One region of the Herbaspirillum sp. BH-1 genome, then DNA from elsewhere that is predicted to be linked to it. Evidence: predicted binding sites of a transcription regulator. Region 1 holds the regulator's gene; the other holds the start of a gene.
The links. Region 1 encodes HrcA, which represses chaperone genes, less so after heat shock. Its sites were predicted from a motif close to TTAGCACTCNNNNNNNNNGAGTGCTAA; they were not measured.

Region 1 (4,915 bases):
AGCGCATAGGCGGTGGAGCCGGTCGGGGTGGCCACGATCAGGCCGTCGGAGCGCTGGTTGTACATGAAGCGGCCATCGACCTCGACCCGCAGCTCGACCATACCGGAGGTGGAACCCCGCGCCACCACCACATCGTTCAGGGCCAGGGCGCGGAAGATCTCGCCGCCCTCGCGATAGACCCGCGCTTCCAGCAGCGAGCGCGACTCGGCTTCGACATTGCCGTCCAGCATTTCGGCCAGAGCCGGTATCATGCGGTCTTGCGCGATGTCGGTGATGAAGCCCAGGCGTCCCTGGTTGATGCCGATCAGCGGTACGTTGTACGGTGCCAGCTGGCGCGCGATGCCCAGCATGGTACCGTCGCCGCCGACCACGATGGCCACGTCCGCGTGATGACCGATCTGCTCGGGAGTCATGCTGTCATAGCCTTGCAGGGCGATGTTCTCGGCGGTTTCGGTCTCGAAGACCACGGTGTGGCCGTGCGACTCCAGGAACACGGCGATGTCCGACAAGATCTGCGCGATGCCGACGGCCTGGTACTTGCCGACGATGGCGACGGTTTTGGGTACGGCTGCCTGAACGGGTAATTTGATGGGCCACATGCTGCGGATTAGACCATAATTTGAGATGACATTGTAATGAAACCAAGCGCTTCCACCCTGCCTCCCCCGCCTATCGAAGCGGTCCTGTTCGACCTCGACGACACCCTCTGGGCCATCGAGCCGGTGCTGGTGCGCGCCGAAGGCCTGCTCTACGACTGGCTGCGCCAGCACGCACCGGCCGTGGCTGCCGCGCATACCGTGGCCAGTCTGCGCGAGCGCCGCATGGCCCTGATGCAGACCGATCCGATCTACCGCATCGACCTCTGGAAGCTGCGCCACACCGCCTTGACCGAGGTCTTCCGCGAACACGATGTGGACCTGACCCTGGTCGATCCGGCCATGGCCCTGTTCTCCGAAGCACGCAGCACGGTCGCGCTGTTCGACGATGTGGAACCGGCACTGCTGCGCCTGAAAGACAAACTGACGCTGGGCTCGGTCTCCAATGGCTTCGCCGACCTCGAACGCATCGGCCTGGCCGGGCACTTCGGCGTCTCCATCGCGGCCCACCGCTTCGGTCGCGCCAAGCCCGATCCGGCGATCTTCCACGCCGCCTGCGAAGCGCTGCAGGTGGCGCCAGGCGCCACGGTCTATGTCGGCGACGATCCCCTGCTGGATGTGCAGGGCGCACAGCAGGCGGGCCTGCGCGCGGTGTGGATGAACCGCTTTGCGCGGACGCTGCCCGATGGCATCTACCCCGATGCCATCTGCCGCGATCTGCACGAGCTGCACGACTGGCTGGCGGCGCAGGCCTGAAGCGCCGGCTGGCGCCAATTCACCTCCGCCGTCACGTCGCTGTCACTCTTTGCATCATAAGCCGCTAGAATATGCACCATGCAACTCGATAACCGCGCCCGCACACTCCTGAAGGCACTGGTCGAACGGTACATCGCCGACGGCCAGCCGGTGGGCTCGCGCGCCCTGTCGAAACTGTCCGGCCTGGAACTGTCACCAGCGACCATCCGCAACATCATGGCCGATCTGGAAGAGATGGGCTTCGTCGCCAGCCCGCACACCTCGGCCGGCCGGGTGCCGACGCCGCGCGGCTACCGCATGTTCGTCGATACCCTCCTGACGGTCGAGGCGATCGACGAAAGCGCGCTGGAAGGCCGCCTGCAGGCTCGCCTGCAGCACAACACCTCGCCGCAGAAGATCATCACCAACGCCGCCCAGGTGCTGTCGTCGCTATCGCAGTTTGCCGGCGTCGTGATGACGCCCAAGCGTGAATCGGCGTTCCAGCAGATCGAATTCCTGCGGCTGTCGGAAAAGCGCATCCTGCTGGTGATCGTGGATCAGGGTGGCGATGTGCAGAATCGCATGCTGCTCACCGAGGTCGATTACACCCCCAGCCAACTGGTCCAGGCCGCCAACTACATCAACCAGCATTACGCCGGCCAGTCCTTCGACCAGGTGCGGCTGCGCCTGCAGGGCGAGCTGCGCCAGTTGCGCGACGACATGACCGTGCTCATGCAGGCCGCCGTGGAAGCCGGCAGCGACGCCATGAGCGAGGAAGCCGACAACAACGTGGTCATCTCCGGCGAGCGTAACCTGCTGTCGGTGAGCGACCTGTCCTCCAACATGAATTCCCTGCGCCGCCTGTTCGACATGTTCGAGCAGAAGACCGGCCTGCTGCAGTTGCTGGATGTGTCCAGCAAGGCCACGGGCGTGCAGATCTTCATCGGCGGCGAATCGCAACTGGTACCGATGGACGACATGAGCATCGTCACCGCCCCCTACGAAGTCAACGGACGCATCGTCGGCACCCTGGGCGTGATCGGCCCCACCCGCATGGCCTACGAACGCGTCATCCCCATCGTCGACATCACCGCCAAGCTGCTCTCCAGCGCGCTGAGCCAGCACTGAAGACGGATACGGCTTCCGCCGACGGAGCCAACGAAAAAAGCCACGTGGGACATCACGTGGCTTTTTCATCTTCTTTGCAAAGGATTGCCTGCGTAAATATCCGCAAGCAAGGCCCCTGGTTTATTTCTTCAGCTTCTTGCAGTTCTTGCAATGTCCGTACAACGCCAGGGCGTGGTCGGCGATTTCGAAACCGTGTTCCTGGGCAATCTTGAGCTGGCGCTTCTCGATCTCGGCATCGAAGAATTCCTCGACCTTGCCGCAGTCCAGGCAGACCAGGTGGTCGTGGTGCGAGCCTTCGTTCAATTCGAAGACCGCCTTGCCGGTTTCGAAGTGGTTGCGCTGGAGCAGGCCGGCCTGCTCGAACTGCGTCAGCACGCGGTAGACGGTGGCCAGGCCCACGTCCAGATTGTCGGAGAGCAACTGTTTGTAGACGTCTTCGGCGCTCAGGTGGCGCACGGAGGTGTTCTGGAAGATTTCCAGGATCTTCAGGCGTGGCAGGGTGGCCTTCAGGCCGCTGGCCTTCAGTTCGGATGGATTGTTCGGCATGGTAGAGTGGGTTCCCGGTTTTTACTGGTCTCAAACAGGCGCGCTGGTCCGCTGGGAGGGCCTGGGGACCGCTCCGGCCGGGCTGGTGGGGCAGCCTTTTGCGTCCGGAACGCACTCATGCCTATTTAAGAAGTAAGTTCTAGCTTATCATATAGCGCTTTAGGCTCATGGCTCAACCCGGTTGAAAACTTTATGCGCATGCTTTCCCGAATGAAGTCCCGTCATCAAACCGCCGCAATCGGCGTCGTCGCGGTCCTGGCCCTGCTGGCGGGCTGTTCCTCGACCAAGTCGCCCGAGCAGGCGGCCCCGACCGACACCTCGGGCGTGAAGGTAACCGGCAAGAGCAACAGCCTGTTCGGCTTCCTCAAGCCCTACCGCATCGACATCCAGCAAGGCAATTTCGTCTCCAAGGAAATGGTGGCCCAGTTGCGCCCCGGCCTGACCCGCGACCAGGTGCGCTTCGTGCTGGGCACCCCGCTGCTGACCGACATGTTCCACGCCAATCGCTGGGATTACGATTTCCGCCTGGCCAAGGGCAATGGCGAAATCATGACCAGCCGGGTCTCGGTCTTCTTCAAGGATGACCTGCTGGATCACGTCGAAGGCGGCGAGAACCTGCCCACCGAGAGCGAATACCTGACCCTGATCACCGACTCCAAGGTCGGCGCCAAGGCCAGTTTCGGCGCCGACAAGGACAAGGCCGACAGCGAAATCAAACCGGCCTCTCCCGTGGCGCCCTCCTCGGCCACAGGCAAGTAAGCAATACCCGTCTCCCGTCATCCGTCATTCCGAGTTTCCCATGACAGTACTGAATATCGCAGTCGCCGGCGCCTCCGGGCGCATGGGCCGCATGCTGATCGAAGCCATCCTCAACGCCGACGACCTCAAGCTCTCCGGCGCCCTTGACACCCCCAGCGCACCGGCCATCGGCACCGATGCCGGCCTGTTCCTGGGCAAGACCACCGGCGTGCTCATCGAATCCGACCTGGCCCGTGGCCTGGCCGGTGCCGACGTGCTGATCGATTTCACCCGTCCTGAAGGCACGCTGAAGCACCTGGAGTTCTGCGCTGCGCATGGCGTGAAGGTCGTCATCGGCACCACCGGCTTCGACGCCGAGGGCAAGACCGCCATCGCCGAATTCGCCAAAAAGACCGCCGTCATGGCCGCTCCGAACATGAGCGTGGGCGTCAACGTGACCCTCAAGCTGCTGGAACTGGCCGCCAAGAACTTCTCGCACGGCTACGACATCGAGATCATCGAAGCGCACCATCGCCACAAGGTGGACGCCCCCTCCGGCACCGCCCTGAAGATGGGTGAAGTCATCGCCGACGCGCTGGGCAAGAATCTCGACGACGTCGCCGTCTACGCCCGCGAAGGCGTCACCGGCGAGCGCGATCCGTCCTCCATCGGCTTTGCCACCGTGCGCGGTGGTGACATCATCGGCGAGCACACCGTGCTGTTCGCCGGCATCGGCGAACGCATCGAGATTGCGCACAAGTCGTCCAGCCGCGTCTCGTACGCCATGGGCAGCCTGCGCGCCGCGCGCTTCCTGGCCGGCAAGGAGAGCGGTCTGTACGACATGCAGGACGTGCTGGGCTTCAAGTAAGCCTGGCCCGGAACCACAGGAAATGCCCGACGCTGCCGCGCCCCACCAGGTCCGGCAGCGAATTTTTTTGGGGCAGGCCGCTCCAAGCGACAGCCCCCCTTGATTGCTTCCGATTGACCCATCGCCGCGCTGGCGCGGCGCTTTCCCGAAAGAACGCAATATGGAACCGAACGTTGGATTTGCCCACTACTGGGCGCAAGGCGATGCCGTTTCCCACTCCGTCGCCTATCTGCTGCTGATCATGTCGATCGCCAGCTGGTACTACATCCTCTCCAAGGCCTGGGCCGCCTGGCGCATCCGCCGG
Region 2 (4,915 bases), on a different contig from region 1:
AACGACGCTGATACAACTGGGCCTGACCGGGCTCGTGGTCGCCCTGATCCCCCTGGCGCTGGTCTCGCGCGCACAGGGCGTGGCCAACAAATACCGCAAGCTGGTGTGGGTGACGCTGTTCTTTACCTTCGACCTGATCATGTTCGGCGCCTTCACGCGCCTGACCGATTCCGGCCTCGGTTGCCCCGACTGGCCGGGTTGCTACAGCCACGCCAATCCGCTGCTGGCGCATGAACACATCAATGCCGCCCAGGAAGCCATGCCCTTCGGCCCGGTCACCTGGGCCAAGGCCTGGATCGAGATGATCCACCGTTATTTCGCCATGGCGGTAGGCTTCCTGATCATCGTGCTGATGGTGACGGGGTGGCGGCGCTGGATCAGATCGGGCAGGACCGAGCTGCAGTTCCGACCCTGGTTCCCTACGGCCCTGCTGGGCTTCGTCTGCCTGCAGGGGGCCTTCGGTGCCTGGACCGTGACGATGAAGCTGCAACCCGTCATCGTCACGATTCACCTGCTGCTGGGCCTGACATTGCTGGCCATGCTGGCCTGGCTGGGCGCGCGGCAGGAGACCCATGTGCCGGTCTCTGCGGCCGGGCGCGCCTTGATCGTGCCGGCTACCATCGGCGCCGCCCTGCTGGCGCTGCAGATCGCGCTGGGGGGCTGGGTCAGTACCAACTATGCAGCGCTGGCCTGTTCCGATTTCCCGCTCTGCAATGGCCAGCTGGTACCGCAGATGGACTTCGAGCACGGCTTTACCCTGTGGCGCCACCTCGGTATGACCTCGGCCGGCGACTACCTGCCGGTCGAAGCGCTGACCGCGATCCACTGGGTGCACCGCAGTTTTGCCTTTGTCGTGATCTTGTATGTTGTATGGCTGGCACACCGCGCCCTGCGTGACGAGGGCTTGCGCAAGACCGCCCGCTGGATGCTGATCGTGCTGGGTTTGCAGCTCTGTACCGGTCTGGCGACCATCTATCTGAACTGGCCGCTGGCCATTGCCGTGGTCCATAACGGCGGCGCGGCGCTGCTGGTCATCCTCATGGTCATGTTAAACTACAAGGTCCGTTACGCACCCTCCGGCCTGGCCGTCGCTGCTCCACCAGCATCCGCCCGGCCCGTCACGCCATGACCACACTGACCGCCCAACCCAACCGCATCGCCCAGTACTGGGCACTGACCAAGCCGCGTGTGACGCAGCTGGCCGTGTTCTGTGCCGTGATCGGCATGTTCCTCTCCACGCCTGATCTGCCGGATTGGCACAAGGTCATCTTCGGGACGGTCGGCATCTGGCTCCTGGCCGGGGCCGCCTTCGCCATCAACTGCCTGGTCGAGCGCGAGATCGATTCGCGCATGGCCCGCACCGCCCGCCGGCCACTGGCGCGCGGCGAAATCACGGTGCCGCAGACGCTGGTGTTCTCTGGCGTACTCGGCGGCCTGGGCATGTGGGTGCTGTACAACCTGGTCAATCCGCTGACCATGTGGCTGACCTTCGCCACCTTCGTCGGCTACGCCATCATCTACACCATCATCCTCAAGCCCGCCACCTCGCAGAACATCGTCATCGGCGGCCTGGCCGGCGCCATGCCACCCGCCCTGGGCTGGGCTGCGATCGCCAACGACGTACCGATGCAGGCCTGGGTGCTGGTGATGATCATCTTCATCTGGACGCCACCCCACTTCTGGGCGCTGGCCATGTACCGCCGTGACGACTACGCCAAGTCTGGCCTGCCCATGTTGCCCATCACGCACGGCATGGATGTGACCAAGTTGCACATCCTGATGTACACCATCGCGCTCTTCGCCGTGAGCCTGCTGCCCTTCGCCATCGGCATGAGCGGCCTGATCTATCTGGCCACGGCGGTCGTGCTGGGCGCGATCTTCTTCTGGTATTCCTGGCAGATCTATCGCCGCTACACCGACCTGATCGCGCGCAAGGCCTTCGCCTATTCCATCGTCTACCTGTCCATCCTGTTCGCGGTGCTGCTGGTGGATCACTATTTCCTGTTCCGCGGTTTCTGAGCCCATGAAAAGATTTTTCTCGGCACTGCTGCTGGCCGGCTGCGCAACGCTGCTGGCGGCCTGCGGCCCGTCCAAGCCTGAGCTGAAGTTCAACAATACCGATGTCACCGGCCTGGACTACGCCAAAGACTTCGCCCTGACCGACCACAACGGCAAGCCGCGCACCCTGGCCGATTTCAAGGGCAAGGTGGTGGTCATGTTCTTCGGCTACACCCAATGCCCGGACGTCTGCCCGACCACCATGATCGAGATGGCCAATGTCATGAAGGAACTGGGGCCGGATGCGGACAAGGTGCAAGTGCTCTTCGTCACCGTCGATCCCGAGCGCGATACGCAGGAAGTGCTGTCGCAATACGTGCCAGCCTTCGACAAGCGTTTCCTGGGCCTGCGCGGTGACCTGCCGCAGACCGAGAAGGTCGCCAAGGAATTCAAGGTGTTCTACCAGAAGGTACCGGGCAAGCAGCCCGGCAGCTACACCATGGACCACACGGCCGGCAGCTATGTGTTCGATACCCAGGGCCACATCCGCCTGTTCGTCAAGCACGGCCAGGGACCGCAGACCCTAACGCATGACATCAAGCTGCTGTTGAACTGAGCCGCAGAGCTCATCCAGAGCTGGAAAAAAGAAAGGCGCCCGAGGGCGCCTTTCTTGTTGCTGCGATACGGATCAGTCGGATCAGCCGGATCAGCCGGCTCAGGAATAGGCCTGCAGCGCCGTCTTCATCTTCTTCAATGCGACCGCTTCGATCTGGCGAATACGTTCGGCCGATACACCGAACTCATCAGCCAGCTCATGCAGGGTGGCACCCGAACCATCGTCATTGGCCAGCCAGCGGGCTTCGACGATACGGCGCGAGCGGTCATCCAGCTTGGACAGTGCGGCTTCCAGACCTTCCGATTGCAGGCGATCGTACTGCTTGGCCTCGATCACACGGGTCGGTTCCGAATTGTCAGAGGACAGGTAGGCGATGGGTGCGAACTTGTCATCTTCATCATCGGTGGGCGACTCCAGGGCAATATCGCGACCGGACAGACGGGTTTCCATCTCGATCACTTCTTCGCGCTTGACGTCCAGGGTCTTGGCCAGCGCCTCGACCTGGGCCGGGGTCATCGCGTCCAGACCTTCCTTGTGGCTGCGCAGGTTGAAGAACAGCTTGCGCTGGGCCTTGGTGGTAGCAACCTTCACCAGACGCCAGTTCTTGAGGATGTACTCGTGGATCTCGGCCTTGATCCAGTGCATGGCGTAGGACACCAGACGCACGTTCTGCGCCGGATCGAAACGCTTGACCGCCTTCATCAGGCCGATGTTGCCTTCCTGGATCAGGTCGGCGTGCGGCAGGCCATAGCCCAGGTAACCACGGGCGATCGAGACGACCAGGCGCAGGTGCGACAACACCATCTTCTGGGCGGCGCCCAGGTCATTCTTTTCGCGCAGGTCGCGGGCCAGCTTGATTTCTTCCTCGTGGGTCAGCATGGGCAGGCGGTTCACTGCGGAAATATACGCGTCGATATTGCCCAGGCTGCCGGAAAAACCCAGCGCGAGTGCATTGGACTCGGCAGGCATGAGTGCAGTTTGTGCAGACGCAGTTTTCATGGATTCTCCTCGTTCCTAGCGGAAACAGTATGAAGCGGTAAGCTTGGGGGCCGGCGCCGGTGGCTTGGCGCGGCAGATGCGCAGCGGGCGCGCATCGTCTCGGTTTGTTGCAGTGCTCACATAAAACTGGAGCAATTCGATAAGGTATTCTAGCACTCGTCACCCCAGAGTGCTAATAGCATGATTGGGAAGCGTTGATAGCCGACGACTATTGCTGGTCAGTCCCTGATTGCATTATTTCCCCTTCATATTAGTCGCCTTTGGGCGACAAAAGTTGCGATGCGGGTCAAAAGCAGGCGAGAAACTTGTAACAATTTTTGCAGCGCGCCACGGGGCTGGAAAGAGGCAGACGCCAGGGCAAAAAAGGGAGCACAGACAGAAGTGCCGCCTTGCCGGCAAGGCCGGCGAGCACCCTTGGGAAGACGTACGAGACTTGGAATTATTGCAGGGCGAGGAGTTCCACCGACGTTTCCGATGCCAGAAAAGCCGAAGCCCGCTGCTGCGGGCTTCGATCTGGAGGGGCCAGGAACAGCCTCAAGCCTTGCGGGCCAGCTGCCGATGCACCGACAGCATCGCCCCGAACAGGCCCAGCAGGGCGCTCACCGCCAGCAGCAGGGCGATGGCCATGGGGCTGGGCAGGGCCAGCTGGAATTCCGACGCATACAGGTGCGCGAAATCGAGGATGGCCGCATTGAGCGGTTGCTGTGCCGCCACCACCAGCCCCAGCGCAACCAGTCCGGCGCATCCGCCCAGCAGGGCGCCGGTGTAATAGAAGGGCCGGTAGATGAAGGAATTGGTCGCCCCGAACAGGCGCGACACCTCGATCTCGTCGCGCTGCGTCATCACCTGCAGGCGGATCGTATTGAACACCACCGCCACCACCACCGCACCCAGCGTGATGCCGAGGAACAGCAGCACCAGCCGCAGGATGCGCAGCAACGCCGCCAGCCGCTTGACCCATTCCGAGTCGATCTGCACCGTATCCACGCCGGCCTGCTTCTTCAGCTGCTGCGCGATGTCATCGACGCGGCCGGCATTCATGGCGTTCTCGAAGCCCGGCAGGCGCACCACGAAGCTGTCCGGCAGCGGATTGCTGCCCAGGGTATTGAGCACATCGGCCAGGCCGGTCTTGCTCTTCAAGGCATCGAAGGCCTTTTCGCGCGGGATGAACTCGACCTTGCCGTTGGTGTTGCCGTCCTTCAACACCTGGTTGATGGTCTTGCCCACTGCCAGTGCAGCATCGCGGCTGGCCTCGGGTTTCATGAAGATGCTGATTTCCGGCTCCACCGACATCTGGTCCGA

Region 2: rpoH (RNA polymerase sigma factor RpoH) is a predicted target of HrcA. The motif match lies at 3,763-3,789, and genes of this name have one in related genera.

What each region holds. Positions count from the first base shown of each region.
Region 1 covers NZ_PKOI01000002.1:159,811-164,725, reverse strand. The annotation lists gene HBH1_RS03950 (NAD kinase) at 1-599, opposite strand, end outside; gene HBH1_RS03945 (HAD family hydrolase) at 636-1,352, shown strand; gene hrcA (heat-inducible transcriptional repressor HrcA) at 1,431-2,459, shown strand; gene fur (ferric iron uptake transcriptional regulator) at 2,580-3,005, opposite strand; gene HBH1_RS03930 (outer membrane protein assembly factor BamE) at 3,216-3,764, shown strand; gene dapB (4-hydroxy-tetrahydrodipicolinate reductase) at 3,805-4,611, shown strand; gene HBH1_RS03920 (MotA/TolQ/ExbB proton channel family protein) at 4,772-4,915, shown strand, end outside.
Region 2 covers NZ_PKOI01000013.1:108,608-113,522, forward strand. The annotation lists gene HBH1_RS17215 (COX15/CtaA family protein) at 1-1,129, shown strand, start outside; gene cyoE (heme o synthase) at 1,126-2,019, shown strand; gene HBH1_RS17225 (SCO family protein) at 2,024-2,614, shown strand; gene rpoH (RNA polymerase sigma factor RpoH) at 2,714-3,613, opposite strand; gene ftsX (permease-like cell division protein FtsX) at 4,148-4,915, opposite strand, start outside.